DNA from 3 places in the Desulfosporosinus burensis genome. Region 1 is predicted to be linked to each of the others. Evidence: riboswitches for the same ligand, from Rfam matches in the RefSeq annotation. Region 1 holds a riboswitch; each other region holds the start of a gene.
What was found. Region 1 has a riboswitch for cobalamin ahead of ACYQ3Q_RS00960 (energy-coupling factor ABC transporter permease). Riboswitches for the same ligand answer to the same signal wherever they lie in the genome.
Positions count from the first base shown of each region.

Region 2: it holds a riboswitch for cobalamin, as region 1 does, so the genes downstream of both, thiC (phosphomethylpyrimidine synthase ThiC) here and ACYQ3Q_RS00960 (energy-coupling factor ABC transporter permease) in region 1, are expected to answer to the same signal.
Region 3: it holds a riboswitch for cobalamin, as region 1 does, so the genes downstream of both, ACYQ3Q_RS11900 (cob(I)yrinic acid a,c-diamide adenosyltransferase) here and ACYQ3Q_RS00960 (energy-coupling factor ABC transporter permease) in region 1, are expected to answer to the same signal.

Region 1 is NZ_BAAHYN010000001.1:169,977-180,746, reverse strand. It holds gene ACYQ3Q_RS00990 (peptidoglycan DD-metalloendopeptidase family protein) at 1-36, shown strand, start outside; gene ACYQ3Q_RS00985 (ArsR/SmtB family transcription factor) at 384-749, shown strand; gene ACYQ3Q_RS00980 (heavy metal translocating P-type ATPase) at 800-3,148, shown strand; gene ACYQ3Q_RS00975 (two-component system sensor histidine kinase NtrB) at 3,366-4,490, shown strand; gene ACYQ3Q_RS00970 (cation diffusion facilitator family transporter) at 4,646-6,046, shown strand; gene ACYQ3Q_RS00965 (IS4 family transposase) at 6,317-7,555, opposite strand; cobalamin riboswitch at 7,791-7,980, shown strand; gene ACYQ3Q_RS00960 (energy-coupling factor ABC transporter permease) at 8,194-8,979, shown strand; gene ACYQ3Q_RS00955 (energy-coupling factor ABC transporter substrate-binding protein) at 8,976-9,272, shown strand; gene cbiQ (cobalt ECF transporter T component CbiQ) at 9,269-10,042, shown strand; gene ACYQ3Q_RS00945 (energy-coupling factor ABC transporter ATP-binding protein) at 10,045-10,770, shown strand, end outside.
Region 2 is NZ_BAAHYN010000007.1:158,567-169,336, forward strand. It holds gene ACYQ3Q_RS14125 (DUF2284 domain-containing protein) at 1-1,476, opposite strand, end outside; gene purF (amidophosphoribosyltransferase) at 1,544-2,911, opposite strand; gene purE (5-(carboxyamino)imidazole ribonucleotide mutase) at 2,947-3,447, opposite strand; gene bzaB (B12 lower ligand biosynthesis ThiC-like protein BzaB) at 3,488-4,786, opposite strand; gene thiC (phosphomethylpyrimidine synthase ThiC) at 4,998-6,284, opposite strand; cobalamin riboswitch at 6,431-6,611, opposite strand; gene ACYQ3Q_RS14150 (3'-5' exonuclease) at 6,704-7,528, opposite strand; gene ACYQ3Q_RS14155 (calcium-translocating P-type ATPase, PMCA-type) at 7,795-10,404, shown strand; gene ACYQ3Q_RS14160 (aspartyl-phosphate phosphatase Spo0E family protein) at 10,526-10,696, opposite strand.
Region 3 is NZ_BAAHYN010000006.1:84,417-95,186, forward strand. It holds gene dsrJ (sulfate reduction electron transfer complex DsrMKJOP subunit DsrJ) at 1-213, shown strand, start outside; gene ACYQ3Q_RS11845 (HD domain-containing phosphohydrolase) at 536-2,149, shown strand; gene ACYQ3Q_RS11850 (GGDEF domain-containing protein) at 2,170-2,850, shown strand; gene ACYQ3Q_RS11855 (hypothetical protein) at 3,129-3,569, shown strand; gene ACYQ3Q_RS11860 (hypothetical protein) at 3,743-4,189, shown strand; gene ACYQ3Q_RS11865 (CopZ family metallochaperone) at 4,283-4,543, shown strand; gene ACYQ3Q_RS11870 (SHOCT domain-containing protein) at 4,917-5,138, shown strand; gene ACYQ3Q_RS11875 (SHOCT domain-containing protein) at 5,214-5,492, shown strand; partial or broken gene ACYQ3Q_RS11880 (sensor histidine kinase) at 5,514-5,840, opposite strand; gene ACYQ3Q_RS11885 (sigma 54-interacting transcriptional regulator) at 5,968-6,219, shown strand; partial or broken gene ACYQ3Q_RS11890 (winged helix-turn-helix domain-containing protein) at 6,295-6,402, shown strand; gene ACYQ3Q_RS11895 (sensor histidine kinase) at 6,438-7,832, shown strand; cobalamin riboswitch at 8,015-8,198, shown strand; gene ACYQ3Q_RS11900 (cob(I)yrinic acid a,c-diamide adenosyltransferase) at 8,471-8,761, shown strand; gene ACYQ3Q_RS11905 (cob(I)yrinic acid a,c-diamide adenosyltransferase) at 8,785-9,000, shown strand; partial or broken gene ACYQ3Q_RS11910 (energy-coupling factor ABC transporter permease) at 9,053-9,825, shown strand; gene ACYQ3Q_RS11915 (energy-coupling factor ABC transporter substrate-binding protein) at 9,822-10,109, shown strand; gene cbiQ (cobalt ECF transporter T component CbiQ) at 10,106-10,770, shown strand, end outside.

The sequences.
Region 1 (10,770 bases):
GGGGACACAACCAATCCTTTGAATTATTTGCGTTAAGACTATAAAATCAAGAAATTTTCGAAAAGAATGGGCTGTTCCAAGCAAATTGCTATAGAGACAGCCCATTCGTCGATATTCCAGCATTTCTATCAGTCATAATGACTTCCGGGTTCCATTGCCGAACGCCTGCGCTAGAAACCCGCTTTTTTCTGCCCATAACTTAACAAATTAACAAGTAAGTGGACTTGTCAGCGAGTTCGGTGGTCTTGGACTAGCATAGGTGAATTTTGCCTGATAAAAAATATTGACTTATACCGTAAAAAGCAATATACTGAAAAAAGTTAATATATGAACACATACTCAGATATTCAAGTGTTTGGATTTAACAGAAAAGAGGTATCGAGATGGTTGATAAAAGGCATGATGTCGATAGGTGCAATTGCAATGTAATACACGAGGAAATTGTAAATCAGGTCAAAGCCAAAATGCCCTTGGAAGAAAACTTGTATGACCTTGCGGAGCTATTTAAAGTCTTTGGTGATTCGACAAGAATTAAAATACTTTGGGCTTTGGTCGAAGCTGAAATGTGTGTCTGTGACATTGCTGTTTTATTAAATATGACCCAATCAGCGATATCCCATCAGTTAAGAGTTTTGAAGCAGGCAAGGCTGGTGAAATATCGAAAAGACGGAAAAATTGTATTTTATTCATTGGAAGATGAACACATAAAGCAAATATTCGACCAAGGATTAATCCATATTAATGAATAGTTGAGTCATGATGATGCAATATAAAAGTGATTCAGAAAGAAGGGAATTATGTGAGTTCACTGGCAAAGAAAGAGCTTATTTTAGAGGGTCTGGATTGTGCAAACTGTGCTGCTAAAATTGAGGAGCAAGTCAAAAAGGTTGAAGGTGTTTCCGGCGCTTCTTTGAATTTTGTAACCAAGATTCTTACGATAAATATGGACAGTAATGGAAATCAAGAGGATGTGCTAATTCAAGCTAATCAAATAATTAATAAACTTGAACCTGATGTTATCATTAAAGACAAAGCTTTGTCACGAAAGGAAAAAAAGGTATTACTATTAATTGGATTAGACTGCGCTAATTGTGCTACAAAGATTGAAAAAGAGGTTAATAGTCTTGATGGTGTTAGTTCCGCCACTGTGGACTTTGTTTCGAGAAAACTAACCATTGAAGTGGACCAGAAACGCGACTTGCCTAGGGTCGTCGAGCAAGCCTCTAAAATTGCGGTGCAGATAGAATCAGGAATCAAAGTAGTTGAAAACGAGGACAAGAAAGAGGACAGCAAGGAAGATGGAGGGATTAACAAGTCAGAAGTTATACGTTTAGGTATAGGTGCAGCTCTCTTTTTTGTCGCCATCTTAGGCAAGTTTCCGTTTTGGGCTGAGTTTGGAATATTCCTAGTAAGTTATATATTAGTCGGTGGAGAAGTTGTTTTAAAAGCTGTTCGAAATATCTTAAAAGGTCAGGTATTTGATGAAAACTTTTTAATGACTATTGCTACCATAGGTGCTTTTGCAATCAAGGAATTTCCTGAAGGAGTAGCAGTCATGCTTTTCTATCAGGTTGGCGAGTTCTTCCAAACTATGGCCGTAAACCGTTCGAGAAAGTCAATCAGTGCTTTGATGGACATTCGCCCCGACTATGCCAATCTAAAGGTTGGCGAGGATATTAAGAGGGTATCTCCTGAAGAAATAAGTGTTGGAGATATTATTATTATAAAACCGGGCGAGAAGGTCCCCCTTGATGGCAAAGTGATTGAGGGTATGTCTATGCTTGACACGTCTGCCATAACCGGGGAGTCTGTGCCAAGAGAAGTTGAACCAGGAAACGAAATTCTGTCAGGAACCATCAATAAGAATGGACTATTAACAGTTGAGGTAACGAAAGAGTTTGGAGATTCCACAGTCTCCAAAATCCTTGACTTGGTACAAAATGCCAATAGCAAGAAAGCTCCAACTGAACAGTTCATCACTAAATTTTCAAGATACTATACACCAGTCGTGGTATTTGTTGCCTTAGCAATGGCGGTTATTCCCCCTTTGGTTGTTACAGGTGCGACCTTCTCAGATTGGATCTATAGGGCTTTGGTTTTTCTGGTTGTGTCCTGCCCCTGTGCGTTAGTAATATCGATTCCCTTGGGTTTCTTCGGTGGTATTGGCGGAGCTGCTAAAAGTGGCATCCTGGTCAAGGGCAGCAACTTCCTTGAAGCCTTAAATAACGTGGACACAATTGTTTTTGACAAGACAGGCACCCTTACCAAAGGCGTGTTTAAGGTTACAAAAATTTACTCACTTGGTCGTGAATCAGAGGAGAATCTGCTAGAGTATGCTGCTTTTGCCGAAAGCTATTCCAGCCATCCCATTGCCACTTCAATCCTGAAAGCTTACGGGAAAGAAATTAATAAAAGCGAAATAGAGAACTATGATGAAATCTCGGGGCATGGAATTAAAGTGAGGGTTAAGGGTAAACGGATCTTAGCCGGTAATAAAAAACTGATGGTTAAAGAAAATATAACCTATAATGTAATTGATGAAACCGGTACAGTGGTTCATATAGCCATTGATGGCAACTATGCAGGCTATATTGTAATATCGGATGAGATAAAAGATGATGCTGAAAAAGCGGTAAGAGAGCTTCGGGGGATTGGCGTAAAGAAACTAGTGATGCTTACCGGAGACAGCAAGCTAGTGGGAGAAGCGATTGGGCGTCAGTTGGGCCTTGATGAAGTATTTGCTGAATTACTCCCTGATCAGAAGGTTGAGAAGCTGGAGCTCATAGAAAAACAAAAGCAGACCAAAGGGAAGCTGCTCTTTGTCGGAGATGGTATTAATGATGCCCCGGTACTGGCTCGTGCCGATGTTGGCGTGGCAATGGGAGGGTTAGGCTCTGATGCAGCCATAGAGGCTGCGGATATTGTGATCATGACAGATGAACCCTCAAAGCTTGTGAATGCCATTAAAATTGCCAAAAGGACACGAAGCATCGTCTGGCAGAATATATTTTTCGCCTTGGGCGTTAAAGCTGTCGTACTTGTTTTAGGTGCTGGGGGTATCGCTACTATTTGGGAAGCAGTGTTTGCTGATGTCGGCGTAACGGTGATTGCTGTCATAAACGCAATGCGTGTCATGAAAACGAATTAGCCGAAAGCAAGGTGCTTGAAAAAAGGTTAATCCTGAAATTTGATTATGCTAAAGGATAGGATCATTAAATATGTCCGGTAACAAGGAATTGTAAAGAGAAAAGGGTAGAGTAGGATAAGCAGCTTACAATGGGTGCCTGTCCTACTCTTGTATATGTTAAAATACAAGAATAGATCCCCACTTAGGGGAGGATAAAAGGATAGAGAGGAGATCTTCTTTGCTAAATCATGAACCCCCTGCACAAGATCGTGCTCGGACTCTCTTTGATCTTATCGCGATTGGGATTGTTGTAGTGATTTTGACGGTCATTCACTACACGAATTACCATTACGAAATGAACTATCACATTTTATTGCAATTCGCGTACTACCTCCCGGTGATTTATGCTGCCATGCGTTTTGGCCCTGCTGGGGGGATAATATCCGGCTTGGTCATTACGGTCCTCATCCTGCCGTTGATGATATATCTCCAGGCAATGGCGCCATCGGCCATGTATACGCAGTGGGTGGAAATAGGCTTGATAAACGTAATCGGCTGGTTAACTGGATTCTTGACTGAGCAGGAACGGAAGGCGTCACGCAAACATCAGCTCGCCTTGCAAGTTCAAACGCAGTTGGTGGAGAAGTTAAAGCAAGAAGGGCAGGAACGAAAACGATTGGAGGGTGAGATACGGCAAACGGAACGATTAACGGCGCTGGGGCATATGAGCGCCGGGTTGGCCCATGAAATACGCAATCCCTTGGGAATTATGAAAGTGAGCATCCAACTACTGGCGCAGGAGAAAATTGAGGATGGAGTTGTTTCAGAATACTGTAGGGTGCTTCTGGAAGAGTGTGAACGGTTAAATCGCTTGGTGAGCGAGTTTCTGTCCTTTGCCCGTCCTAAAGAGCCTGTACGTGGTGGGATTGAGTTAGGGAAACTCTTGGAAGAAGGAGTTTCCCTGATCCAGCCTGCCCTGGGGCAACATCATATTGAATTAATACAAGCGCGAAGCCAAATTGAGGAGCAAGTGGTTGAGGTCGACCCGGATCAGATTAAGCAGGTCATACTGAATATCTTACTCAATGCCATCGATGCCCAGGGAGATGGCGGTGTGATTCAGCTAGAGGGAGTTCGACAAGCTGGCTTTGTAGGTTTCGCCGTCAGTGACGAGGGACCAGGTATTTCACCGGACGACATGCCCTATATTTATGATCCGTTTTTTACGACGAAGGAAAAAGGTACCGGGTTGGGGTTATCTGTTGTGCACAGCATCCTTGATCAGCACGGGGGGAAGATAACCACGACGAATAGAACGGATGGAGGGGTTCGGGTCGAAATACTGCTTCCATCATTTAAGTAGAAAGTGCTATGCTGAAAATCAGTAAATATAAAATGGAGGAACTTGACATACTGGTTGTCACGGTTGAATCAATTGAATACTTACGATAGTATAATTAACAAGTTGAATTTTCAAGTTACTTATTAATTCAATAAGTTAATGGGAGTGGTCTGATCTTGGTTATAGACAAACAAAAGGCAGCATTGAGTTCTGTTTTTGCAGCAGTTTTCCTCACATTAATGAAAACTGTAGTGGGTATTTTTACAGGCAGCTTAGGAATCTTATCTGAGGCATTGCATTCTGCATTGGATTTATGCGCTGCGCTTATAACCTTTTTTGCAGTAAAGTTTTCCGATAAACCTGCAGATTCTAAGCATCACTATGGACATGGGAAGATAGAAAGTTTTTCAGCTCTTATAGAGACAGCTTTACTCCTCATAACCTGTGTATGGATTATATATGAAGCTGTGGAAAAGTTGTTTTTGGGCAAAAGTGTGGAATTAATTGGAATTCAGTGGGGCGTATTAACCATGATTATTTCAATCATGGTTGATGCCTCAAGAGTAAGAGTGTTGAAGAAGGCTGCCAAGGAACATGGCAGTCAGGCATTAGAAGCGGATGCACTTCATTTTAGCAGTGATATATGGAGTTCCTCAGTAGTTATAGTGGGCTTGATGTGTGTTTGGATAGGTGATTATTTCAACATACCTGTTTTAAAGTACGCAGACCCAGTAGCTGCTTTGGGGGTTGCGCTGCTTGTTATTAAGGTGAGCATCAAGCTTGGCAGAGAGACCATCGATGTTTTGTTAGATACTGCACCAAACGGGATGAAAGAAATGATCGAAGAGGAAATCTGCAAAATCACCAGTGTTATTCAGGTTGCAGAAATCAGGCTCAGACCTTCTGGGGCAGTTCAGTATATTGATATAAATGTTGGCGTTGACCCATATCAAAGCCATAGAAGCGTTCATACTATAGTTCATGAAATCAGGGAAAGGATTTCAGAGAAAATACCGAGGTGTGATATTGTGGTCAGCACATTTCCTGTTGATGCTGTCGGGAATGCTGATTTAAGTCTTAACCGCACTTTAGAGGAATTAATAAACCAGATTCCTAATTGTACAAATGTTCATAATATACATGTTTATGAACTTGAAGGAAAAAAGAAGATTACTGCACACATAGAATTGGAGGAAAACTTAACCCTAAAGGATTCCCATGAATTATCCCATAGGATTGGCAACATGGTTCAGAAGGCAATAAACAATGTTGACAATGTGAGTCTTTACTTTGAACGAGCTGAACAAGTGGTAGAAACTGAGGATATTACTGAAACACAGCAGGATATTATCGATAACATAAAAACTGCAGTCCTAAAAATAAGGGACAATGTAGACTGCCATGACATAAAGCTATACCGCAAGGGGAACAAGGTTTCAACGTTCTTGCATTGTGGAGTTCGGGGCGATTTTACTGTGGATAAACTGGAAACGATATCAAACAGTATAAAAAGCGAACTGAAAAACAATGTGGCTCGTTTGGAGAATGTTCACATCCACTTTGAACCACTAGATTAACTAAAAAAATAAGTGAATTATGAGCATAACCCTATCAAAAAAGTGATTTTGCAATCAAATTGAGGCAGCCCAGTTAAACTCTCAGAAATATATTGAATCAGTAGCGTTGCATCAAACTAGATCGAGTCATGTCAATAAAGAAAATGCTTTCTCTATAATTACTTAATATACCATTATTGGTGTATACATCCATGTGGTTTTTCCTCCCATAGGCCAAAGGAGCGTTGACATAGAAGGTAGTTCTTTTCCACATTTTTACATAATATAACTTTAGGGGATAACGGGATCGTAGGTTAAATCATTGAGCCAATCCGTCTCTTCATTCATAATCTGATGCTCTGTCATTTTGTAAATACGATCATAGTTGATTCTCCGAGAACCGTTTCCCCATTTTCGCCGAAGCTTTTCTAGAAACGAATCATAGCTTTCAAATAAACAAGAGATAACGCTTCTTTGCAAATTCAGTAAGTCTCTTTTATCCTCGATTTCAAGTTTTAGAAGAACGAGTGCGCAATAAGTCATGAGTGCTAAAAGTAACTGGTTAATAACTGATGTCTCACTTGTGCCGTAAAAATGTTTGATCTGAGCGTGTTGTTTCAGCCACTTAAAGAACAGCTCTATTTGCCAGCGATACCGGTAAATCTCACCAAATTCCTCGGCACTTCGATTAAAGTCATTCGTGACGATGGAAAAGGGTTCGTTGACCGAATCATCAATGGTAATGACACGAAGTTTATGCTTCATTTTTCGGCTGTTCGTTCCAAGAATAACATCAACGTCTTCTTCAATTGGACCATCTTCTTCAACGTTTCGTTGTCCAAGAAACTCAACCACAGCATTCTCTTTAAGGCGAGTTACAAATCGAATACCCTTTTCACAGTAGTCATCAAATAGTTTGTAATCCACGTAACCCCGGTCAAAAATATTAAGGGCGTCAGTATCTTTGACAATCAGTTCATCCAGTTTCTTCTTGTCTGCCGTCTTTGCCGGAGTAATAATCACTGCGTCAGGGACAGCCATTCCGTCGAAACTTAGTCGCAGATGCATTTTGATTCCGGCCTTGGTTTTTCTAAACACAGCCCAAGGATACTTAGAAAGGCACAAGCTTATCGTAGATGCATCAATCATGAACAGGTTTCCAAGGCGTTGCTGGATCAGTCCGAACCCTTTTTTCTGAGCTACTTCGTTTAATAGGTTTTTAAAAAGCATTTCCGAGACTCTAACAGGAAGAGTTCTAAGTCTTCGTGAAATTTGACTATGACTAATGCTTTCTAAGCCAATGGTACGACTGAAGTCATTACTTTGAACACTGGCACTGATTTTTCGTAAAGCTTTAAATTCTTGGAGTTGAGCATTACTGATAAGTAACGCGAGTTGGTTTGTTTTAAGTTTTTGGACTCGCTTATCAAGGTCTGGAACTTCTTGATGAATTTTAGTCCAAATATTTTTAGAAAAAACCGGTTGAAACAGTTGCATAAATGTGGATTTTGTAGTATTCTTGCCTTGCATTTTTTATCTCCTTATGATTAGAGATTTGGGCAAGAACTACCCTAACTCTAATTATAAGGCTTTTTTTATGGTTTTGACAGGAATAATCAGGGATATCTGCAGTTTACGCCATTTTCCGTTGGTTTTCTTTGTAACATAGAATTTGACTTTTGCGTAAAAGCTTTATGCAACGCTACTGATATTGAATATATTTTAAGTAATAGACAGATGCAATATTTTATGTTACTGTAAAAGACAATTAAATATAGGAATGAGTGATTCTTTTCCGAGGGAAAGAATTGAAAAGGGAAGTCAGTTGAAGCTGACGCGGTGCCCGCCACTGTACAAGGGAGTTAACTCACATAGTTGTCACTGGAATTTATCCGGGAAGACGTGATTTGACGAAGATCTTGAGCCAGGAGACCTGCTTATTCCGAATTTGCAACTACCTACGGGAATGTTAGGGGGTGGATACCTGTGTCTTCAGGACTGCTATTGTTACCTGATACTGGTTAAGCTTTTTACCCTTCTATTGGTGAAGGGTTTTTTTGTTTTTATTAACCAAAGCATGGGGTATAGGGTACGGTGTTATGATCAGTGGGGGACAAATTCTTCATTAGAAGATAATGGGTTAGAAATCAAAAGGAGTTGTTAATTTTATGGGTCTACGCAAGTTTAAGAATATCGGCCTATTAATAACCTACGTTCTGGTTGTCTATATGATCTTTCCTAATAATGCTTATGCTATGCATATTATGGAAGGATTCTTGCCCTTTAACTGGGCCGCCTTCTGGTGGATTGTTATGATTCCGTTTGTTATTGCTGGGGTACGTTCCATTAAGAAAACAGTGACTCTCCATCCCAGTTTAAAGATGCTGCTCGGTATGGCCGGAGCCTTTGCTTTTGTTTTGTCTGCCCTGAAAATTCCGTCGGTAACTGGTAGTTGTTCGCATCCGACAGGCGTAGGTCTAGGTACCATTCTGTTCGGACCTTTAGCGATGACCGTCTTGGGAATGATTGTCTTAATCTTTCAAGCCCTTCTAATAGCTCATGGTGGAATAACGACCCTCGGAGCAAACACGTTTTCTATGGGGATTGTGGGACCTTTTGTCTCTTATGGTATCTATAAGGGTTGTAATAAATTGGGAGCTCCCCTGTGGCTATCGGTTTTTCTATCAGCCACTTTGGGGGATCTAATGACCTACATTACAACCTCTTTCCAGTTGGGGCTGGCTTTTCCCGCGGCTTCGGGCGGAGTAATGGCTTCCGCACTAAAATTCATGAGCATCTTTGCGTTCACTCAGCTTCCCTTAGCCATAAGCGAAGGTATCCTTACTGTTCTGGTGATTAATATTCTAAGTACCTACAGTAAAAAAGAGTTGCAGTTTTTAGGCGTATTTACTGGAAAAGAATTACCTAACAACAAACGGGAGGTAAAAGCATGAAACCGATTGTAAAGAATGGGATATTACTGTTAATTGTAGTTTTACTGGCCTTTGGTCCCCTTTTTCTGGTACGTGGTGGCGAATTCGCCGGAGCTGATCAACGAGCCTCAGCAGCTATCAGCACTCTCGCTCCTAATTATGAATCTTGGTTTAAACCCTTATATGAACCGCCGAGCGGAGAAGTCGAAACTTTCTTGTTTGCCCTGCAGGCAGCCCTCGGAAGCGGATTTTTCTTCTATTATATAGGTTATGCCAAGGGTAAACACAGTGTCTGCAAGAAGGATCAAGCATGATTAGCATTGATTGTTACGCCTATAGCAATAATCTAAAAACAGTTCACCCGGTGGAAAAGTCTCTTTTTGCGATAATCACCATGGTAGTGTGCCTAACTTCTCCTACAGTAATCACCCCTCTTATTGTGTTAGCCATAATGGCTATAGGGATAGTCTGCAAAGCAGGCATCCCCGCCCGAGTTTTTGTCAAGCTAATGCTTGTTCCTCTTTCGTTTCTCCTGATCAGCGTTTTAACGATTGCTTTTTCAGTCTCGACCAATCCTTCGGGGTTTTGGTTAGCTCAAACTATTAATGGCCTAACAGTAGGAATACACTACCCAGATCTGATCACCGCAGTTCATCTCTTTCTAAGATCGATAGGGGCTGTTTCCTGTCTTTACTTTCTAGCCCTAACCACTCCCATGACTGAAATAATTACAGTACTCCATAAGATGAAAGTTCCTAGTATTATTACTGAATTAATGGTGCTGATTTATCGTTTTATCTTTGTCTTTATGGAAACAGCTACCACTATTCATCGTGCCCAGGCCTCTCGTTCAGGCTTTATCTCAATGAAAAGTTCTTTCCGTTCTATGAGTCGGCTCTTCTCTGCGCTTCTGGGGAAGGTTTTCGTCAAATCTCAAGAACTATACAATGCCATGGCAGCGCGGTGTTACACGGGAGAGATTAAGGTGCTGACCAAGAAATATCCAATTAATCTTAGAAATTACATGATTATAACTGTTTTTGAGATTCCTTTGATCTTGTTGAATTTACTAGGGAGGGGATAAATTTGCCGGAAATTATACTTGAAGCGGTTGACCTAGAATATTCTTATCCTGATGGTACAAAGGCCTTGCGCAAAGTGAGTTTACAGGTTGAAAAAGGAGAAAAGCTAGCGATTCTGGGTTCAAACGGTGCCGGTAAATCCACGTTATTCATGCAATTTAACGGAATCTATCGTCCGAACTTAGGTTCTATCAAGTATCGCGGACAAGATATTTCTTATAAAAACAAGGCTCTGATCGAATTACGCAAGAAAGTTGGAATCGTCTTTCAAGATCCGGATAGTCAGTTGTTTTCCGCTAGTGTGTATCAAGATATCTCGTTTGGTCCTCTCAATCTCGGACTTTCGGAAGAAGTGGTGACAGAGAGAGTTAAACAAGCCCTGGCAGATACGGAAACGACAGACCTTGAAGATAAACCCACTCACCTGTTAAGTTATGGGCAGAAGAAACGAGTTTCTATCGCTGGCGTTCTGGCGATGGAACCAGAAGTCATAATATTTGATGAACCAACAGCAGGGCTGGACCCGCGTCACTCCCAGGAATTCATGCAGCTTCTAGGAAAGCTGAGCAGGGAGGGTATAACGACTATCCTATCGACTCACGATGTCGATTTAGCTTATACCTGGTCAGATCGGATAGCAATAATGTACAGTGGAGAGATCATTGCCCACGGAGAACCTGGGAAACTATTCCTGCGCCCAGAGATTGTTAAACGTGCCGATTTAGCCCTT
Region 2 (10,770 bases), on a different contig from region 1:
CTCGTAGACATCAATACCCGCCCCCTCCATCGAAGGCCTAGCATCCCGTGTATTGCGACACTTCCCGTCGGTAGCGCCCACAGCACAAGTTGCGCAAAGAAGGCATGGGCCGGCCCAATAAGCGAACGCCTTATGAAATCCTGCTAAAAAGGCTTCTCTTTCAGCGTCCAAGACTCGGCTCTGAAACACGTTTCCTGGAGGTTCCCCCTCCAGAAGCAGAGCGTGTGAAAAGTCTTGCAGTACCTCCCTCGTTTTTTGAGGTGAGGGACTATTGGGTGGGCAGTGGGCATGTCCGTACCGATCACAGCCAAACTGGCAGCGGAGATCCGTCCAGTCAGCAACATGGATGCTTTCTCTATCGATAGGAAGAACTTCTCTAAATCCCATCGCTTTAACCCTAGCAATTAGACGGGTTTTCTCATCCAGACGGAGACTCGCCAGTTTCTTTTTGTCCTTAGCCGCGAAGATTAACGCAGTGTCCGTCGCTAAGGGGATGAGCTCGGTTGTATACAATTTTGACATGGCTAATTGTTCTTTTACCCATGTTCCAGAAAAGATCCTGCCATTGTAGGTATTGATAAACATATTTAGATCGAGCAGAGCAGCCTTAGCAGAGAAGTGCTCAGGGAAGAAATCATGAATGACTAGGAGCCCTTCCGACTTGAGACAATTTGCTGCACGGTCCAAGATTAGAGGAATCTCTTCTTCTGAATAGGCGTGAATAATATTTGAGAGAATGACCAAGTCAAACCCTTCCTTAGCAACAGACCAAGGTTCCAAAATATTGCTCGGTATGTAGGAAACCCGTTTCCCCAACCCCTTCTTGTCCATCAACTCCTGTGTATAGCTGAGGACTTCCTGAATATCCACTAAAGTTGCCGATAAAGAAGGAAAACTCTCCATAAAACCGCCGGCAATCGCCCCAGAGCCGGTCCCTATATCAAGTATCGCCCCCTTCAGATCAAGCCCCTCGAAGAAGGGCAGAATCTCTGCCACCTTAGTTATAGCAATATTATCCATAGCATTGATATACTTACGGATCCGCTTGGCAAACTGCTCTTGACCCTCTTCTTCGACTGGAAAATTCACTCTGCCGCCAGCCTTAAGGCATTCGGTAAGGTCCTGCCATCCTAGCCTAAGGCCTTTACGCCAAAGGATCGAATCTCCTTGATACCCACTCTTACCAGGGACAAGATAGTCGCTGGCAAGTTTGGTATTATAATAACATTTACCCTCACAAACCACGAGCCCTATAGAGCAAAGGGTTTGAAGAAAACGCTCCAGACCAGGCGGAGGCATATCCAGTACTCCCGAAATTTCGTCAGTCGTCATGCCTTCAGACTCCAGAAAAGTAAAGACTTCCAGTTCAACAGCCGTAAACAGTGCCTCAGAAAACCAGTACCCTGTTGCCAGGTCTTCCAAATACTGAGGTCCTACACCCTGGGGATTATGCCGAAAAAAGGGTGTCGATCCCATCTTTATTACCTCCCCTCAGGATCTCCAATTGCGTCCACTAAATGTCACTTTTTTAGTCTCATTAAATTCAAACCGGAATGGGATACGCTCCATCAAAACAGGCTAAGCAAACACAGTCCGTCCCAAGTGCTCGAAGCAAGCCTTCCTCAGAGATATAGTGTAGCGAATCTGCTCCTACAAACTCCCGAATTCCCTTTATATCCAATTGATTGGCAATGAGTTTTTCTCGTTTTACCGTGTCAACCCCATAGAAGCACGGATAGGCTACCGGAGGAGAACTGATTAGAAAATGTACTTCTTTGGCCCCTGCTTTTCTGGCCATTTCCACTAGTTTCGAACTGGTGGTTCCTTGGATAATCGAATCATCAATCATAACAACGCGCTTATTTTTCAGGACACTTGCATTAGCATTGAGCTTCAGACGAACGTCCACTTCTCGCATTTGTTGAGTCGGTTGAATATAGCTTCGATGGACATAACGGTTTTTAATAACCCCTTCTCCAAAGGAAAGCCCCAGTGCTGTGGCATACCCCAAGGCAGAAGCAGTCCCGGAGTCTGGGACCGCAATCACAAGATCCGCCTCGACTGGATATTCACGGGCCAGTTCAATGCCCATCTGACGTCTACTTTCCGAGACACTCAGCTGATCAATTGTACTGTCCGGTCGGGCAAAATGGATATATTCAAAGGCACACGACGTGCGTTCTAGTTTAGAAAATCTCTGGTGTGAGCGGAGTCCCTCTTCATCGATCACCACAATTTCACCGGGCTCCACATCCCTCACAAACTCTGCACCAATGGTATCGAGAGCACAACTTTCTGAGGCCAAGCAATACCCATCGCCGATACGCCCAATACATAAGGGACGAACGCCATGGGGATCCCTGAGTCCAATAAGTTTATCCTCTGCCAAGATAACCACGGCATACGCTCCACGTAGATCCATCATGGTCTTAAGCAGCGCATCTTCCAAGGACTCCCGGCGATAGCGAGTAATGAGGTTAATCATCACTTCGCTATCAATCGTTGTTTGGAAAACTGCCCCGTTTTTCCCCAGTTCTTCACGTAGTTCTAAGGCATTGGTTAAACTTCCATTATGAGCCAAGGCCATCATGCCTTTTTGGTAGTGTACTACCAAAGGCTGAGCATTCGCAAGCAGCTTTGAACCCTTTGGGGAGTATCTGACATGTCCGATTGCCATTTTCCCCTTCAAGCAATCCACAACATGGTCTGAAAACACTTCCGATACCAAGCCCATTCCTTTATGCACATCAATGCTTCGTCCATCTGAAACAGCGATTCCAGCACTCTCCTGTCCTCGGTGTTGCAGAGCATAGAGCCCGTAGTACGTTACACGAGCAACCTCCAGAGTGGGGGCATAGATCCCAAAGACTCCGCATTCCTCTTTCGGTGTATCCTCTCTAAAGTCGAACACGTTTGCCCCCCTCCCCTTAGTTTAGTGCTTAGTCTTCAAATTTCTTCGCTTAACCGCTTCTGCAACGCTTCGTCCTTCGCCTCGATATCCCTTTGCATCTGAGTTCGATAGTCTTTAACCCTAATACTCAAGGCACTATCTTGGATCGCTAGAATCTGTACCGCAAGCAACGCCGCATTCCTTGCAGCGCCGATGCCTACGGTCGCCACAGGAATTCCCGGGGGCATTTGTACTATGGAGTAAAGGGCGTCGATTCCTTCCATGGCTCCACTGTTCATAGGTACACCGATGACAGGTAAAATCGTTGCACCAGCAACAACCCCTGGCAAATGGGCCGCTAAACCTGCCGCCGCGATAATGAGTTTTCCACCTTGGGCTTCAAAACCTTTTACCCAATCAACTGTTCGTTTTAAGGTTCTTTGGGCAGAAGAAATTATAACTTCAAAAGGAACTCCAAATTGACGAAGAACTTCCAGGGCTTCCTCCATAACTAGATAATCTGAATCACTTCCCATAATGACCCCAATTTGGCTCATTTACCTCACCCTCCTTGTCTATAATGTCCTCTTCTCGCAGTTAGCAAGTTCCTCCAGTTTTCCCAAGGTGTTCCCCAACTAATTTCATGGCACAGAAACCTCCACACATAGAACAAGCTTCCGCTCCCTCTTCGTTACGCTCTCCTCGGATCCGGCGAGCTGTTGGAGGATCAATGGACAGTTCAATTTGTTTTTCCCAATCTAATGCTTTACGAGCATGAGCCATGGCTAAGTCCCATTCCCGTGCACCCTTAACACCATTAACTATATCGGCAGCATGAGTGGCGATGCGAATAGCAATCACCCCTGCATGCACATCTTCAGCGGTTGGTAAGCGCAGATGTTCGGCTGGTGTGACATAGCAAATGAAGTTTGCACCTGCCATAGCAGCCGCTGTAGCTCCAATGGCTCCTGTGATATGGTCATAACCCGGCGCAATATCCGTAACTAAATTGCCAAGTATATAGTACGGAACATGATGACAGAGTTGTTTTTGGAGCAAAATCGTGGCTGGGATTTGATCTACAGGGACATGGCCCGGGCCTTCTACCATCACCTGAACCCCCGCTTCTAAGGCTCGTTGCACCAATTCTCCAGCCACAATCAAACCTTGAACTTGGGCACGGTCCAGAGAATCTTCGATACAACCAGGTCGGATCGCATCTCCAACACTAAGTGTTACATCGTATTTTTTACAAATCTCTAGCACACGATCAAATTGAGCATAGAGCGGATTCTCTTGCTCGTTGTGAAACATCCAGCCAGTTAAAAAGGCCCCTCCACGACTTACTATATCTGTAATTCGTCCTTGATTTTTTAATCGTTCAATAATAGACATATTTAAAGCAGCATGAATAGCCATAAAATCGATGCCCCGCTTTGCCTGACGTTCAATCATTTCAAACATATCCTCAGCAGTCATACCGACAACGCTTCCGTGCTTAGCAATACTCTCCATACCACCTTGATAGCTTGGAACAGAACCGACAGGTAATGTGAAGTTATCGAGTACTTGACGGTGGAAGGCATCAACATCTCCGCCAATACTTAATTCCATAATCGAATCCGCACCAGCCGCAACGGCAACCTTTATTTTATGAATCTCATCCGCGAAGTCTACACAGTCCGGTGACGTCCCGACGTTAGCATTCACTTTGGTGCGAAGTCCTTCCCCTACTGCAATCGCGACCGAGTTCTTGCGTTGATTGTTCTTTAAGATCACGACCCGACCTTGAGCTACCTTCTCACATAACTGATCCGCTGTAAGCCCTTCTACCTTAGCTAATCTCTCTACCTCAGGCGTAATAATACCTTGTCTTGCTTTAATAAGTTGTGTCATTTTAATCTCTCCATTCAAATTCTATTTTTTCATTTATGAAAATAATTTTACCAACTTCATGTAGTGCTTAGCTTAGCTGAACTTATCCAGGGACAAATGTGATTGCGATCATCGTTATTCATCCAATCGTGAGACTCCCCCACCGAAGTCTCGATGTTCAACTTTAGTTGAATGAGTTCACTACTTCGAACCACGCACCTCGAACCTCGCCTCAGCACTCCCACGGCAGTTCTTGAAAGAACTCGCCCGCTACAGCCATAGCACAACCCTTTTCGCATTTTTTGCAGAAAGGTTTTTCGCTTGAGTGAAAATCTTTAAGCCTTTCTCGATCTAAAGCTAACGTTTTCTGAGCCTCTAGATTCTGCGCCCGCCGTGCTTGACTCATTTTCAGGTCCCATTTTTCTGCTCCTGGGTACCCTTTGGCTAGATCAGCTACATGAGCAGCAATACGCGAAGCCACCACTCCCCGATAGACATCCTGCGCATTGGGATAACCTATATGTTCAGCGGGTGTGACATAGCAGAGAATGTCTGCTCCAGCAGCACCAGCCATCGCTCCTCCAATAGCAGCTGTTATTTCGTCATATCCTGGGGCTACATCCGTCGATACCGGACCGAAGACAAAATACGGAGCACCTTGACATACTTGTTTTTCAAATTTAACCGTAGTCGCGATTTGATTAGGTGGAGTGTGACCAGGTCCCTTAATCATGATTTGAACCCCTGCTTGTCTGCTTCGCTTCACCAACTCGCCTAAAATAACGAGTTCTTCTGCCTGCGAACGACATAATGAATCGGCACCTGCACCTGGTCGCATAGCATCTGCTAAACTTAAGGTCACTTCATACTTTTTGGCAATTTCCAGGATGCGGTCAAACATAGTAAACAAAAAGTTTTCCTTGTTATGATAAAGCATCCAGCCCATTAGCAAGGACCCGCCTCGGCTGACCAGATTTAGGACCCGCTGGTCTTCCTTAGCCGTTTTAAATAATCCGGAGTGAAGGGCGCTATGCAAAGCCATAAAATCCACTCCATCGGCAGCTTGGCGTTCCATAACCTTGAAAAAATCATCTGGCTCAAGTGCTAAGGCTGAACCCTTAGTATGTACAGCTTCAGCAAAAGCCTGATAAACGGGTAGTGTACCTAAAGGCAACGGTACTCTTTTTATAATTGTCCGCCTTGCCTCGTCCATATTGCCGGCTGTACTCAAATCCATGATAGCATTGGTTCCTGCCCTGATGGCCTCATCCACTTTAAATAGTTCATCCGTAAGACTATCCTCGTCTGTAGCTAAGCCAATACTGGCACTAACCTTGGTACTTAGGCCTAGCCCAAATCCTTGAGGTCTTTGGGGCTTGTGATGACGGTTATAGGGAATAACAATCCGTCCGGTAGCAACCCGTTCCATAAGTAGTTGGACATTCATTTGTTCGCTTCGTGCTACCAAGGTAAACAACGGGATTTCCCGACCCTCTTGGGCCATTTCCATTAACGTCAACACCATAAACTCTCCTTTCTATGTTTGGAGTCATTACCTTGAAAAGAACATTCTGGAGTGAAAAAACAAAAAAAGCCTCTAATCACACAGTGACTAGAGACTTTTCCATAATCTCATTCACGCTACTCTTGGTTCTTCGACAAGGTAGGCTTTACTAACTACAGGCAGGTCTCCTGGCTTACGGATCAACACGTCTGAAGCACCTTCCGGGAACTACCCCGTGGTTATATACTTCTTGCTCCCCGTTTACAGTGGCGGGACCGCGCCGGACTTACACCGACTTCCCTATTCTCCTCATAGTGAGGCACCTGTAGTAATTAAATTTTCTAAGCATAGTATAAACAATAAACGTATCGTTGACAAGGTCTTTTGTCGATAATTATTGAAGATTTCATTACAAGCTTATCTTATTATCATCCTCACTCTGATGCTTCTTCTGTTTTATAGATAGAATTTTTGGAAATTATGCTGTACTCCCCACTACTGTGCACGATTCTAGAAACAAGTCGAATTTGGTGCTTGCATTCTGTACAATAGCCAAAGGCAAAATATTTCTTTGTTTTAGTGACTTCCTTATCTTTCTCTATAAGTTTGGAACATTGCGGACATGATATAGTCACTTTGTCAAGGAAAGCCTTCAACTCTTTAACTTTTATTTCATTTTCGATTTGGTTCTTTTCCCAGTTTATTATGGCCCCTTCAGAAAAATCAAAGACCTTTTTGAAAATCTCTGAGGTATAGAAAGCATCACTTAATGCATCGTGAAAGGGAAAAGTTTTTTCAATCCCTAAGGCTTCCACGGCATTTTCTAGACTTGGTTGCATTGTTATAACCCCATGATTCATATAGATTTGCTGAATATTAATAAATCTGTCAAAGGATAGTGAGCCAAAGCCAAAAAACTGGCAATTATCTCTTAAACCTAAAATATCATCATGTCCCCAAGAGCATAAAACAGAGTCCTTTCCAAGCCATGAACTAAAGCTCTTGATTGCTTGATTGAAAGGGGTTCCTTGACTAACCTGCCTTGTATTGATCGTCGTTTTCTTCTTAACATAGGGGTTTATTCTCTTATAAATCACTGGCTTAACGATTAAATTGAACTCGCCAATGGTCTCCAATCGTTCGTTGAGTTTGACCGCTCCGATTTGAATGATTTCACTTTTCAAAGCTGGATTTGCATAATCCCCTTCTTTGAATTTAAAAAACATATTGAATTCCAAATCAAACACTATATAGTTCATTGTTACCTCCTCTGTCACTCGTTTTATTATAATCCTTCCAAAGAATAAACGCACATCTTAGTTTTATCATTCCCTTCTAAAAGTGCATAGTCTTGGTATTGTTGCACAAATTGTGCCATAATCATCCAAGGAGGATCCGTGACATGCTAGATGCATCAATCGTTTGAAGAGGGAGGTTTGCTAGGCTATACAAGTTGGTATAAAAATAATGTTTATATAAGTCTTTTTTTTATTTTTCTGCGAATACTTAATCAAGAGGTGATATTATGTGGTTTAATAAAAATACCGAATATGTACTAAAGGAATTGGAAGTAAACTCAACCACCGGTTTATCTGAGAATGAAGTAATTCAACGACGAGAAAAGTACGGTTTAAATGAGTTAGTAACTAAGAAGCCTAAAACTTTACTTAGGATTTTCCTCTCTCAACTAAACAATATCATGATCTATATTTTAATCGGTGCTGCTCTTATTTCTGGATTTATTGGGGAAATAAGCGATGCTGTTATTATTGGAATTGTGATTCTTATTAATGCCATCGTAGGGGTCATCCAAGAATCTAAGGCCGAAAAAGCTCTCGATGCCTTGAAAAAGCTTTCGACTCCTAAAGCATTAGTGAAAAGAGATGGGACATTAAAGGAAATTCCTTCTCAAGAAGTAGTCTCTGGGGATGTCGTGATAATCGATGCTGGAAGATACATTCCTTGTGACCTCCGCCTTATAGAAACAGCCAATCTTCAGATTGAGGAATCAGCACTTACCGGGGAATCCGTTCCCTCAGATAAACAGGCAAATTTACTTATTGAAGCTGAGGATACCCCTCTTGGGGATCAAAAAAATATGGCGTTTAAGTCCACCTTGGCAACCTATGGTCGTGGAGTCGGCATCGCTGTTGCTACAGGAATGGATACTCAAATTGGAAAAATTGCCACCATGCTCGAAGAATCAGTAGACGAGCAAACCCCTCTTCAAAAGAAAATTGAGGAGTTAGGGAAAATCTTAGGCATCGCAGCCATAAGTATTTGTGCCCTTATGTTTTTAGTAGGAGTTCTTCAAGATAGAGATCTTTACGAAATGTTTTTAATTGCTCTTAGTTTGGCTGTCGCAGCAATTCCTGAAGGATTACCCGCTATTGTTACTATTGTCCTTGCTATGGGTGTTCAACGACTGATCAAAGAACACGCGATCGTCAGAAAACTCCCTGCAGTAGAAACTTTAGGATCTGTATCAATTATTTGCTCTGACAAAACCGGAACACTTACCCAAAATAAAATGACAGTCACCCACTTCTTTGCTGACAATTTTTTAGCGGACATAGCATCCTTAGATTTGACTAAAGATGCTCATAAACTTCTTCTAGAAAATTTAGTTTTATGTAACGATTCTACCTACTCAGAGACGACTAACACAGGAGATCCAACTGAAATCGCCCTTGTAGAGGCTGGAGCGAAGTTTGACATTTCTAAAGATGCTTTAGAGAAATCCCATCCAAGGGTCCAAGAAATTCCGTTTGATTCGGATCGAAAATTGATGACCACTATCCATAATCATGAAAATCGATTCATGGTCATGACCAAAGGTGCCTTAGACAGTTTGTTGAAAATTTCAACGACCGCTTACCTAAATGGAGAAACGGTGACGTTAACCGAAGAACTTAAAAACGAACTTCTGGAAGCCTCGAACACAATGTCCGATGGTGCCCTAAGAGTCCTAGGTGCTGCTTATAAGTCACTCGCTACTGTTCCCTCAAAGGGTGATATTATAGAAGAGAACTTAACGTTTATTGGGCTTGTCGGAATGATTGATCCTCCTCGACTAGAAGTCAAAGACTCCATAGCCCTTTGTAAAAAGGCTGGCATCAAAACCATTATGATCACGGGAGATCATAAAAACACTGCCTTCGCCATAGCTAAAGAACTCGGTATTTCTAATGATATCGAGGAAGTTATCTCTGGTTCTGAGCTGGATAAACTAACTCAAGATCAGTTAAATGATAAAATCGAACGTTTATCTGTCTTTGCACGAGTTTCTCCGGAGCACAAGGTAACCATTGTCAAAGCGATTCGATCCAAGGGAAACATAGTTTCTATGACGGGGGACGGAGTGAACGATGCACCTTCTTTAAAAGCTGCTGATATTGGAGTAGCCATGGGAATCACAGGAACAGATGTTGCCAAGGGTGCTGCCGACATTGTTTTAACGGATGACAACTTTTCAACGATTGTTTCGGCGATTAAAGAAGGCCGTAATATCTATAACAATATAAAAAAGTCGATCATCTTTTTATTATCTTGTAATTTGGGAGAAGTTATTGCTCTCTTCCTAGCGATCTTATTAGGCTGGGCTTCTCCACTAAGACCCATCCATATTTTATGGGTCAATTTAGTGACTGATACCCTTCCAGCTCTTTCCTTAGGTGTAGATTCTGGAGATCCGACAGTCATGGATAAAAAACCCCGTGATCCAAAAGCAACCCTATTTGCAGAAGGTGCTGGTGTAAGGCTGATCTTAAATGGTTCTTTAATCGGAATTTTAACCTTAATCGCCTTTGCCATAGGAAACAAGATATACCCTGATTCCTTAATGCATGCCCAAACAATGGCCTTCGCAGTCTTAAGTATCTCTCAACTGTTTCATTCTTTAAACATGAGACATCCCGATAAATCGATTTTCCAACTGGGACTGTTCACAAATAAAAACTTAATTTATTCCATAATACTAGGGATTTTGCTCCAAGTGATTGTAATTACAGTGCCAGCCTTAGCGTCAATATTTAAAGTTTATCCTCTGACTTTTATGGACTGGGCATTCGTTTTGGTACTCTCAATTATGCCGTTAGTGATCAATGAACTTGTGAAAGCAATTCGCAGAAAATAACACTATTCTTAAAAATTCCCACATTCAACACTTCCACGCTTCCAGAACGAGTTGACTATAAAAGTTAGAGACACCGCAAGAAGTCTTCTTGTGGTGTCTCTTATCACTATTATTCCTATGATTACCAAAAGCTTAACTGTTGATAAGTACTGATCCTTTGGTATTGGTTGAGTAAGCGATCTAACTGCTGACTAACCTCTACAACCTCGTGATCAATGAGGTTACGAGTTAGAGCGAATTTATTGAGTCTCTTACGTAGTTCCTCTATTCTTTTCAAAAGTTTCTTTTCCACGTGGATTCCTCCTGAATTAACATCCTCAAGAAGAATTTTAATTCTTTTTGAGGGAAATGGCAAGAACACAATAT
Region 3 (10,770 bases), on a different contig from region 1:
CAATGGAGAGAGGAAGCCGTGCGCAATGGCAAAACGGAATATATTAATAGTCAAGGAAAGTCATTCGAAAATAATCTTAAAACGTGTGTGAATTGTCATTATGATCCGGCTTCAAAAGAGTCTGATCAATTCTGTGTTTCATGCCATACTCATACAGCCGTAAATTCGAACTGTTGGAGTTGCCATATTTGGCCAAAGGAGTCCACAAAATGAGAATATACAGAAGGCGGTTTATAAGAAGGAACGTCAACTAGCTGGTAGGGGGTGGGGAACTTGCTTGAAAGAGATATTCGTGACACTGGGTGTATACCTCACATAAGAGAAACTACTCTTTTCTGTTAGAGCCACGTTCATAGGAAATTCACAATTGTGTAGTATTATTAGGGAGTTTAGCTAGCATAGCGACTCTCCTTATATCTTTTTTAGACAAATTAATATTATTTTCACAACTTCGAACCGGATTAGCTGTTATACTAAGGCTATGTCATTGGGAACCATTGGTATTATAAATCCATCAAGGGGAAAGGATAACATAATGATGAAGCTTTTCCCTACTCGGCCAAGAGGGGATTTTTTCTTAATAAGAAAGTTAATACGCCAGAACTTGGTTTATCTGATAGTCATTTTCCTTTTGTTAGTAGGTTTCGGAATATCATTATACATAGGGACGAGGCAGGTCTATGAAGAGGAAGCGCAATGGAGAAGTCAAAAAACCATGGCAGAAGTTACTTCGGGAAAAACGATCATAAGCAATTATTTTTCTGATCTTCAGAGGGACTTAGACTTTGTCTTAACGTTACCTGATCTAGAATCATACTTTGCCCAAGAGTTTGATACGCTAAAAAAAAGTGAAGTAGAGAAAGTGCTGGCGGATTTTCTAGAGGGTAAACAATCGTACCAGATGACGATCACAAATCTGTCTGGAGCAGAGATGTTAAAGGTAGAAAGCGAAACGTTAAGAGCACTATCTTGGCCTAATGGCTTAAGTAATCGTGAGATACATAACGAACTTTTTGAAAAAGCTGTTGCCTTGGAGAAAGGGCAGATAGCGTTTTCTCCAATTTATTTCGCGGCAGAAATAGAAGGGACTGACACTACGAAGCGAGTATTAATGACACTAGCTTTGCCTTTATTCGATGACAGCGCGGTGAAAAAAGGAGTCTCGTTCATCGATCTTGATTTAATCAATATTTTTGAGATACTCGCCAACATCCAATTGTTTATTCATACGGATGATGGTACAGATATTTTCTTCGATCAGAAGGTGGGAACGCTTGATATCAAAAACCTTGGTTATGCCTTTACGGGTAACTCTGGATGGTACCCCATTACTGATCTGGAAATGATCCATTATGTCAGGGTTAAGATCTTTGCTGAACAACCGTTTATCATTGCCGCATATCATCAATATCCTTTATTGAAAGTGACCTTAGGTAAACTAATTTACCTGTTCGGAGCCTTGTTTCTGTTATTTTTCAGCTTAGTTGTGTTCAGCGTCCTAACGAATTTTTCAGTCTTAAAAAAGACGATTAACACACAAAAAGCTATTGTCTTTTCACTGGCCACTTTGGCAGAGGGGCGTGATCCAGAGACAGGGAAGCATTTAGAAAGATCAAGAGATTATGCCGTGATCTTAGCCCGACAATTAAGCACACATAAAAAGTTTAAAAAGGTTATTACTCGTGACTTTTTAGACAATCTTTATTACTCGGCAACGTTGCACGATATTGGTAAGGTAGCTATACCCGACGCTATCTTATTGAAAAATGGCAAATTGACGGATGTAGAGTTCGATGAAATGAAGCAACACGTACTTACTGGTCAAAATGTACTCAGAGAGACGATTGAAAAATACCATTTAACGGAGTCTTTTCTCGAAATGGGGATGAATATATGCGCATATCATCACGAAAAATTTAACGGTAAAGGATACCCCGAGGGACTAGCGGGGGAGGAGATTCCTTTGGAGGCAAGGATTTTCGCCCTCTGCGATGCGTATGACGCAATTCGATCTAAGAGATCTTATAAAGAAGGACTCTCCCATTTAGAAGCGATGAAGAGAATTGTAGCGGATAAAAACCAGCATTTTGATCCGAATGTGGTAGATGCTTTCTTAGATTGTGAAAAGAAACTTTTAGCGATCACTTAAGAAGGGGGAGTTTTTTCCTAATGAGTAAATTATGGTTGCTAATAGCTATGGTATTTACGGGGATAATTTATGCAGTTGTACTCTTGTATGTCATGCCAATGTCACAGTCCAATAACCTTCTTTTGCATTGCATCCTATTGGGAGTTTTGTTTGGAGTAGTGAATTTTATTGTGGCTGTTCTTTATTATAGAAGGCATGATAAACTAACAAGCTTAAACCAGCAGTTGAAGTCTAGCCTAATGACGGATAGTCTAACGGGACTCCTAAACCGAAGGGCTTTTGATCAGGCAATTAAAGATGTTGACGATCGTAGTTTCTATTCCCTTATATTTCTCGATATTGACAACTTTAGGGATTTTAACAATCGCTTTGGCCATGATATAGGCGATAATGTACTCAGAAAGGTAGGAGAGACCATTAAAGCCTGTGTCCGCGCAAGCGACCGTGTTTATAGATATGGTGGAGAGGAAATAACTCTAATCCTAATGGATTGTGATAAAAAGAACGCCTTAAGAATGGCCGAAAAAATTAGGTCGGAAATAAGTCAACTTGATCATCAGGCATATCCCCAGATAACTGTTTCTTTGGGCGTTTCGAGTTATCCTGACGATGGTCTATTGATTAATGACCTTATTCTTGCTTCAGATAAAGCGCTTTTAAAGGCTAAACAAAGCGGAAAGAATTGTACCATATCCTGCTAATATGTAGTCTTTAGAGGAAAGGGTTTAGCTCATTGTTTAGCCTAAGCTGAATAATGAGTTTTCAGATATGTAAAAAGGAGGTGCCTGCTTATAGAAAACATGAGTTAATTTTGTACTATTAAGCCCGAGGACAATTCTTTGCACTTCTTGTCCTCGGGTAGCTGCTCATATCGTGGTTTGTAATATGAGAGTCCTTATCCTACGGTTTGAGCTTGTTTGATTCATTGAAGAACAGAAAGTTATTATTAACTGTGAGTAAAAGAGTAGGAGATGAAATAATGAATAAGAAAATCAAATCGATTGTGTTTGTAGCTCTGATTTCTATTGCCACCTTAAGTCTAGCAGGTTGCGGTGGTCAATCCAAAGATATGATGAACACCAGCAATATGACCCAATATATGACGAGTAATCCCACTGAAATGATGAATGTTTTAAGTTCACCGGATTCTCGCCAGTCCATGGTAAAAATAATGGGGTCGTCACAAATGATGCCTGTGATGGTTGATATGATGAAAGATAGCAATGTACAAAAGAATATGATGGGTATAATGGGGAGTGACCAAAATCAAGCTAATATGGTAGGTATTATGTCGGATCCATCCATGTATAAGCCTATGGTACAAATCATGTCCGATCCTAAAATGAAAGCGACATTCTCAGCTATGCTTAAAGATCCAGCTTTACAACCCTTGGTTAAGGAAGCCTTAGCTGCAAAATAAATTTCATAAAGTCTTCTCATGAAGGAAGGACCCTGAAGTATAAAATCAGGGTCCTTCCTTCATGAGAAATTCACAACTTTTTCATGAGATAATCGAAACCTTGGGTTACACTTAGGACATGGAAGATCCGCAAAGCGGTAGAACATAGGAATAAAAATTTGGAGGAATATACAATGTGGAAATTTAACAAAAAAATTACAGCAATTCTAGGAACCGCAACACTGGCGATGGGGCTTGTAGCATTACCTGCTATAGCTGGAACAACCGAGCAACAAGGGAACGGTTGGGTTGGTCAGATGCAAGGCTTTATGACGCAAACGTTTTCACCCGAGCAGCACCAAGAGCTTATGAATTCGAACGAAATGCAAAACCTACACAATTCACAGGGTATGCAGGATGCTATGCAAACAGGGGATGTTAAGGCAATGCAAGATCTCATGAATTCAGACCCGAATGTTAAGGCCCTAATGGGACAAGATAATCTTGATCAGATGAACCAATTTATGAGTCAATCTGGAGGAAACATGATGACCAATGGAATGGGTGCTAACAGTTCAGGAAGTTTGATGATGAACGGAACTGGGACAGCAAAAGCAGGTAGTAATATGATGAATTTTTAAGACTCGTGATTGGATGTGTGCTGCTCAAACGTTGCCTCAATTGAACAAGAAGTCTAAAGAGTATCACTAAGTATTAAAAAGGAGCGATGTAAAATGGGTTGCTGTGGACATTCGAAGAAAGACAATTCTGGGGGAAATACCTTGAGTCCCCAAGATGGCATTGTAATAAAAATTGAGGGAATGACATGTGGACATTGCAAAGGTTCAGTGGAGAAGGCGTTATTGAAAGTTCCTGGAGTTACTCGAGCAGAAGTCGATTTAGCTCAGAAACAGGCAGTGGTTATCGGAACCGCAGACCGGACATCGCTTGCAAAGGCTATTGATGAGGCTGGTTACAGGGTTATTAACAATTAATAAGTTTGTTATGCTTAGAGGAGAGCACTACTCTTTTGAGGGGATTCAGACATCGTATAACTGGAAGTGAGTTATTAAGTTAATGAAATTTCGGCCAAGAGTCTAAGGGGAATTGATTTCATTAGTCAATTTAAAGTGCTGAGGATAGTCCTCAGCACTTTTTGTGGATGATTCTTTAGAATGCCTGACAGATTAGAAATGGGCAGTTTCGGGTTTATGCAGTGCGATCATATAGGGCAAATTAAGTGGTAAATAATGTGCATCTTCATGAGAAATTCATAACTTTTTCATAATTAAATCGTATCTAAGAGTTACACTAAGGATATGGAAGAACAGCATTGGTCATCAAATAATTAAAAGGGGGATAGTTATAATGATGATTGGTTTAGTCCTATTAATATTTATTGCGTATTACATGTTTAGTTCATCTAATGCTGGAGGGTCATGCTGCGAGGGCCATCAATCTCAGTCGTACACCTCACTGGATATATTGAGTGAACGATATGCACGCGGTGAAATTCAGAGAGAGGAATACCTCGAGAGGAAACAAGAACTGTCGGGGAAAAAGCAGCAAATATCCATTAAGAAAGGATAAATAGCGTGAACTTTATGAATGAAAAGAGATTATCTAAGGTTGTATTTTATCAAATAGTTTTAAGGAGGAATTTATATGATGGGTGGCTGGGGTAATATGATGGGTAGTTGGGGTTATGGTGGTTATGGAAGCGGCGTCTATGGAATGATGGGGATGGCGGGGATAGGAATGCACCTCATCTTCGGGATGGGGGTTATTATATTGGCTCTCTATTTATTTCGTCGTAAGACCTCGCACGTTCATGCAGGAGGACTAGGTGAGTATAGTGGAATGGATATTCTGCGAGAACGATATGCGCGTGGCGAGATAGATTCTGCTGAGTATCAGAGCAGGAAACAGGATTTAGAAAAATGAGTAGAAAAAGTGGCCGTGGATTTACTCCACAGCCACTTTTATTTCTTTCGGAAGCTTGACGATGAACTCAGTTTCATGCCCGACTTTACTCTGTACGGTGATCGTGCCTTGATGGAGGTCCGTAATCTCGCGAACCAGCGCTAGACCAATTCCAGTTCCCCCTGTCTCACGAGTGCGGGATTTGTCTGCACGGTAAAAACGCTCAAATATTAAAGGAAGATCGTCTTCAGAGATGCCCATCCCGGTATTTCTAATTCTAATTTGACAATAATCGGGTGTTTGTGCAAGGGCGACGTTAATTTGACCGCCTGGGTTAGAGTACCGATAGGCATTATGCACCAGATTATATCCCCCCGCACTTGGATTAAACTTGTAGCCGATACCGTAAACCGTCAAAATAAGTTGCGGGTCGCTAGGAGTCGTTTCAAGCTTTTGTGAGGCTTAAAGAGCAGTATCCAGATTAAATGATTATTTGATGAAACCTTTTGATATTGAAGAACTGCTTATCACGGTCTTTAAGGCCTTTGAAGTAGAAAGACTACGTGAGCAGGTAGACTATCTTAAAGGGGAGGTCCAAAGTAATGGCTGGCAAATGGTTGTGGACAGTGAAGCAATGCAAAAGGTTAGGCACTTAGTGGAGCGAGTCGCTCTCACGCCAGCTACGGTACTTATTCAAGGGGAATCGGGTACGGGGAAGGAATTGGTAGCCAATGCGATACAACCTTAAGAAAAAATTGTGAAGACATTGAGCTAGTTCCTTTCAGTATAAATTTTGAAATATATCTGATTGTTCTTAGGTTGCACCCACATCAATCGCTTAAGATCTAAGCTTGAAAATCAGCTTGGTTATGAGGACTTTATCCAAACGGTTAGAGGGGTGGGTTACAAATTCGAATTAAGTGGTCAATAAGAAATAGCTTAGTAAACAAGCTTTGGTTGGCAATTGTGCTTATAGTACTAGGGGTTTTTCTATTTTTAGTAGTGATACAAGCACAACAGATTAAATCTGTCATCTATGATCAACACGCCCAGCTTTTCATCAATGAGGCGGAAGAGGTCGTCTTAATTTTTAATAAGTATGAAGATACAGAGAGCATCGCTATCGACAAAAGGTTGGAGATCTTAGCTAAGGTATTAAGTGCTAAAACTGCAATCCTGGATACAGATGGAAACATCTTGTATGGTCAACCGGCCAATGATCAGTCGCCGAGCAATTTGCTTTTAGAGCCTGGTTTTAAAGAGAGAGTCCTCGGTGGTGAAAATGTTGTATTCTCCGGTAAGATCAGGGGAATCAGTGAAGAGATGTTTCTTGTGGCTGTTCCTTTAAAAAAGGATAAGCAGATTATTGGGTTGGTGGTTATTTTCAGTCCTCTAGAAAGCATGAAGCATCATGTTAACAACATTTGGGGAATTGCTCTGATAGGAACGTTGATCGGGATCTTTTTAGCGACCGTGTTAAGTATGCTTGTATCCCGAAAGATGATAAGGCCCCTTGAAAAAATGGAAGAAACTGCACGCCGTATTGCAGAAGGTGAGTTTGGCAGGCAAATTGAGGTTACCTCCGATGATGAAGTAGGGCGGCTTGCGCGCTCGTTTAATCGCATGTCAAGTCAGCTTAGCGAAAAAATTGAGGCTATCGAGAGAATTGATCGTTTAAGGCAGGAACTACTATCTGATGTTTCACATGAGTTGCGCACGCCCTTAACGGTTATCCAGGGCTTTTCGGAGGCAGTGTTGGATGGGCTAGTTAAGTCAAAGGAACAGGAGCAACTCTATCTGAATAACATTATTGACGAATCCCAGCGTCTCAGACGCCTAGTCGATGAGTTACTCGACTTAAAAGGAATGGAAGCCACTAAAACCTTTGATGAAATGGAATATGTAATCATGAATAAACTTGTTCAAATTACCGTTGAGCGCTTAAAACATATGGCCAATTCTAAAGAAATTAATTTAACGCTAATTGCGCCAGAGCAAACTATTATCGTACGGGGAAACATTGATCGCCTTAAACAGGTTCTTACGAATTTATTGGACAATGCTATTAACCATTCAGAAGTGGGTGGTGAAGTAAGTGTAACGTTGGGTATGAAGAATAGGCATGCTTTTATAGCCGTAAAAAATGCCGGACTTGGCATTCCCCGGGAAGAACTGTCAAATATTTGGGAAAGGTTTTACAAGGTCGATAAATCTAGATCGAGGCGTGGAACCGGCACGGGCTTAGGACTTTCTATTGTTAAAAAAATAATTGAAATGCATGACGGAAAAGTATCAGTTGAAAGTGAACCCGATCATGGAGCAGTTTTCACCATTTACTTGCCAGCTGCTGAACAAGCATAATTTAAGTTTAACTCAACGATGTTATAAACAAAAAGAAAGGGTTGTGGAAGAAAGCCTCGATCAAGTTATTGCAGATGTTCAAAAGAACACTAATCCCAATGCAAAATCTGGGGCTGCCGTGGTGATGGATGTAAATTCACGACACTTGACGATGTATCGCTTTTGTGATACATTTAATTTGCAAATTTAATAGATGAGCAAGGGATTTTTCTTAACCGAAAAATCATAACAGGGAAGCCGGTTTAAATCCGGCGCGGTCCCGCCACTGTAAAGGGGAGTTTGTGCCACATCCACTGAGGAAACTTGGGAAGGAGGCACTAAACGAGGAACCTGAGCCAGGAGACCTGATTGCTCATATGCTTTACTCACGATGGATGGGTGGCAGGAATTATTTAATTCAGCCCTTCATGTTTTGGAGGGCTTTATATATTTTTATGGGTACAAATTTGGTTTCCCGAGGGAAACTGACCTAAGGGTAAAAGTCTTGTTCAAGCGGGATCTGCTTTCAAAAATGCGAATGCGACTTGAAAGCGGAAGAGAACGCGCCGTCCGAGACAACCGATTCATTGCTGTCTTTATGATTAGTGATGTGAGGTTGTCTCTTTATTTTTTTAGTGAGAGTGGAGGGAGAAATAAGCATGCAACAAGGGCTCATCCATATTTATACTGGTGCAGGGAAAGGGAAGACGACAGCGGCAGTCGGGTTGGGAATCAGGGCGTATGGGCAGGGACTTAAGGTCCTCATGGTTCAATTTTTAAAGGGATGGGCCACGGGAGAAATGAAAGTCATCGCTAGTTTAGGACCGTGCTTTCAGCTCTTTCAATACAAAGAGAATGACAAATTCACTTGGGGAATGGCAGATGAAGAAATGGAAGGAATAAAAGGAGAAATGCGGATTGGACTAAACCTACTATTGAGGCTGTCCTGAGCGGTGAATGGGATTTGATTATCATGGACGAGATTATGGCCGCTGTGAATAGCGGGTTTCTGCCTCTGGAGGAAGTAGTCGAGATAGTTAAGATCAAGCCGCAAAAATTGGAACTCGTTCTGACAGGGCGAGATGCCCCATCAAAGCTGATCGAGTTAGCTGATTACGTCTCGGAAATAACTGCCCGCAAGCATCCCCTGGAAAAAGGTATAATGGCGCGAGAGGGAATAGAGTATTAGGTTGTCTCTTTATATTTAATGAAAGAGGTCGATGATGATACGTATCTTCATAATGATAAAACAGATCAGTTTATTAATAGCCTACGTTTTGGCTATCTATATCGTCTTTCCTGATAATGCTTATGGCATGCATATCATGGAAGGATTCTTACCTTTCAATTGGGCCGCCTTCTGGTGGCTGGCCATGATTCCGTTTGTTATCGCTGGAGTACGTTCCATTAAGAAAACAGTAACACTCCACCCCAGTTTAAAAATGTTGCTCGGTATGGCCGGAGCTTTTGCGTTTGTTTTGTCAGCTTTGAAAATTCTGTCCGTAACGGGTAGTTGTTCGCACCCGACAGGAGTAGGTCTAGGTACCATACTATTCGGACCTACTGCGATGACCGTCTTGGGAATGATTGTCTTAATCTTTCAGGCACTTCTACTCGCTCATGGCGGAATAACGACCCTAGGGGCAAACACGTTTTCTATGGGAATTGTTGGCCCTTTTGTCTCTTACGGTATTTATAAAGGCTCCAAGAAACTGAAACTCCCCTATGGCTATCTGTGTTCATGTCAGCTACAATAGGTGATCTGATGACTTACATTACAACATCCTTCCAACTGGGGCTAGCATTTCCCGCAGCTTCGGGCGGAGTAATGGCTTCCGTACTAAAATTCATGAGCATTTTTGCGTTCACTCAAGTCCCCTTAGCCATAAGCGAAGGTATCCTCACCGTTATGGTCATTAATATCCTTAGTGCTTACAATCAAAAAGAGTTGGGATTTTTAGGCGTATTTACTGGGAAAGAATTACCCACCAGAAAACAGGGGGTGAAGGCATGAAACTGATGACTAAGAATGGGCTTTTACTAGTTCTGGTTGTTGTACTGTCTTTTGCTCCGCTTTTTATAGCGCGCGATGCGAAATTTGCCGGAGCTGATGATAAAGCATCAACAGCGATCAGTACGTTCAACCCCAATTATCAACCTTGGTTTAAACCCTTGTGGGAACCACCGAGCGGAGAAGTTGCATCGTTCTTGTTTGCCTTGCAGGCCGCGCTGGGAAGCGGTTTCGTCTTTTATTATATCGGGTATTCGAAAGGAAATAGAAAGAGAGATCAGACGTGATTGACATAGATAGTTACGCCTATAGCAATAATCTAAAAGCCGTTCACCCTTCGGAAAAGTCTCTTTTTGCCATGATGACCATGGTAATGTGTCTAACGGCTCCCACGGTCATTACCCCTCTGATTGTCTTAGCTTTAATGGCCGCGGGGATAGTCATCAAAGCAGGCATCCCCGCCCAAGTTTTTGTCAAGCTGATGCTTGTTCCGCTTTCGTTTCTCCTGATCAGCGTTTTAACGATTGCTTTTTCAGTCTCGTCCAATCCTTCGGGATTTTGGCTAGCTCAAACCATGTATGGTCTAACAGTAGGTATACACTACCCAGATCTGATCACAGCAGTTCATCTCTTTCTTAGATCGCTCGGAGCAGTTTCTTGTCTTTACTTTCTGGCCCTAACCACTCCAATGACGGAGCTCATTACCGTACTCAATAAAATGAGGGTTCCTGTGATTATCACCGAATTGATGGTGCTCATTTATCGTTTTATCTTTGTCTTTATGGAAACAGCCACCACGATTCGTCGGGCCCAGCTTTCTCGTTCAGGCTATGTCTCTATGAAAAGTTCTTATCGTTCGTTGAGTCGGCTCTTTTCAGCTCTGTTAGGGAAAGTTTTTGTGAAATCCCAAGAACTTTACAATGCCCTGGCTGCGCGGTGTTACTCTGG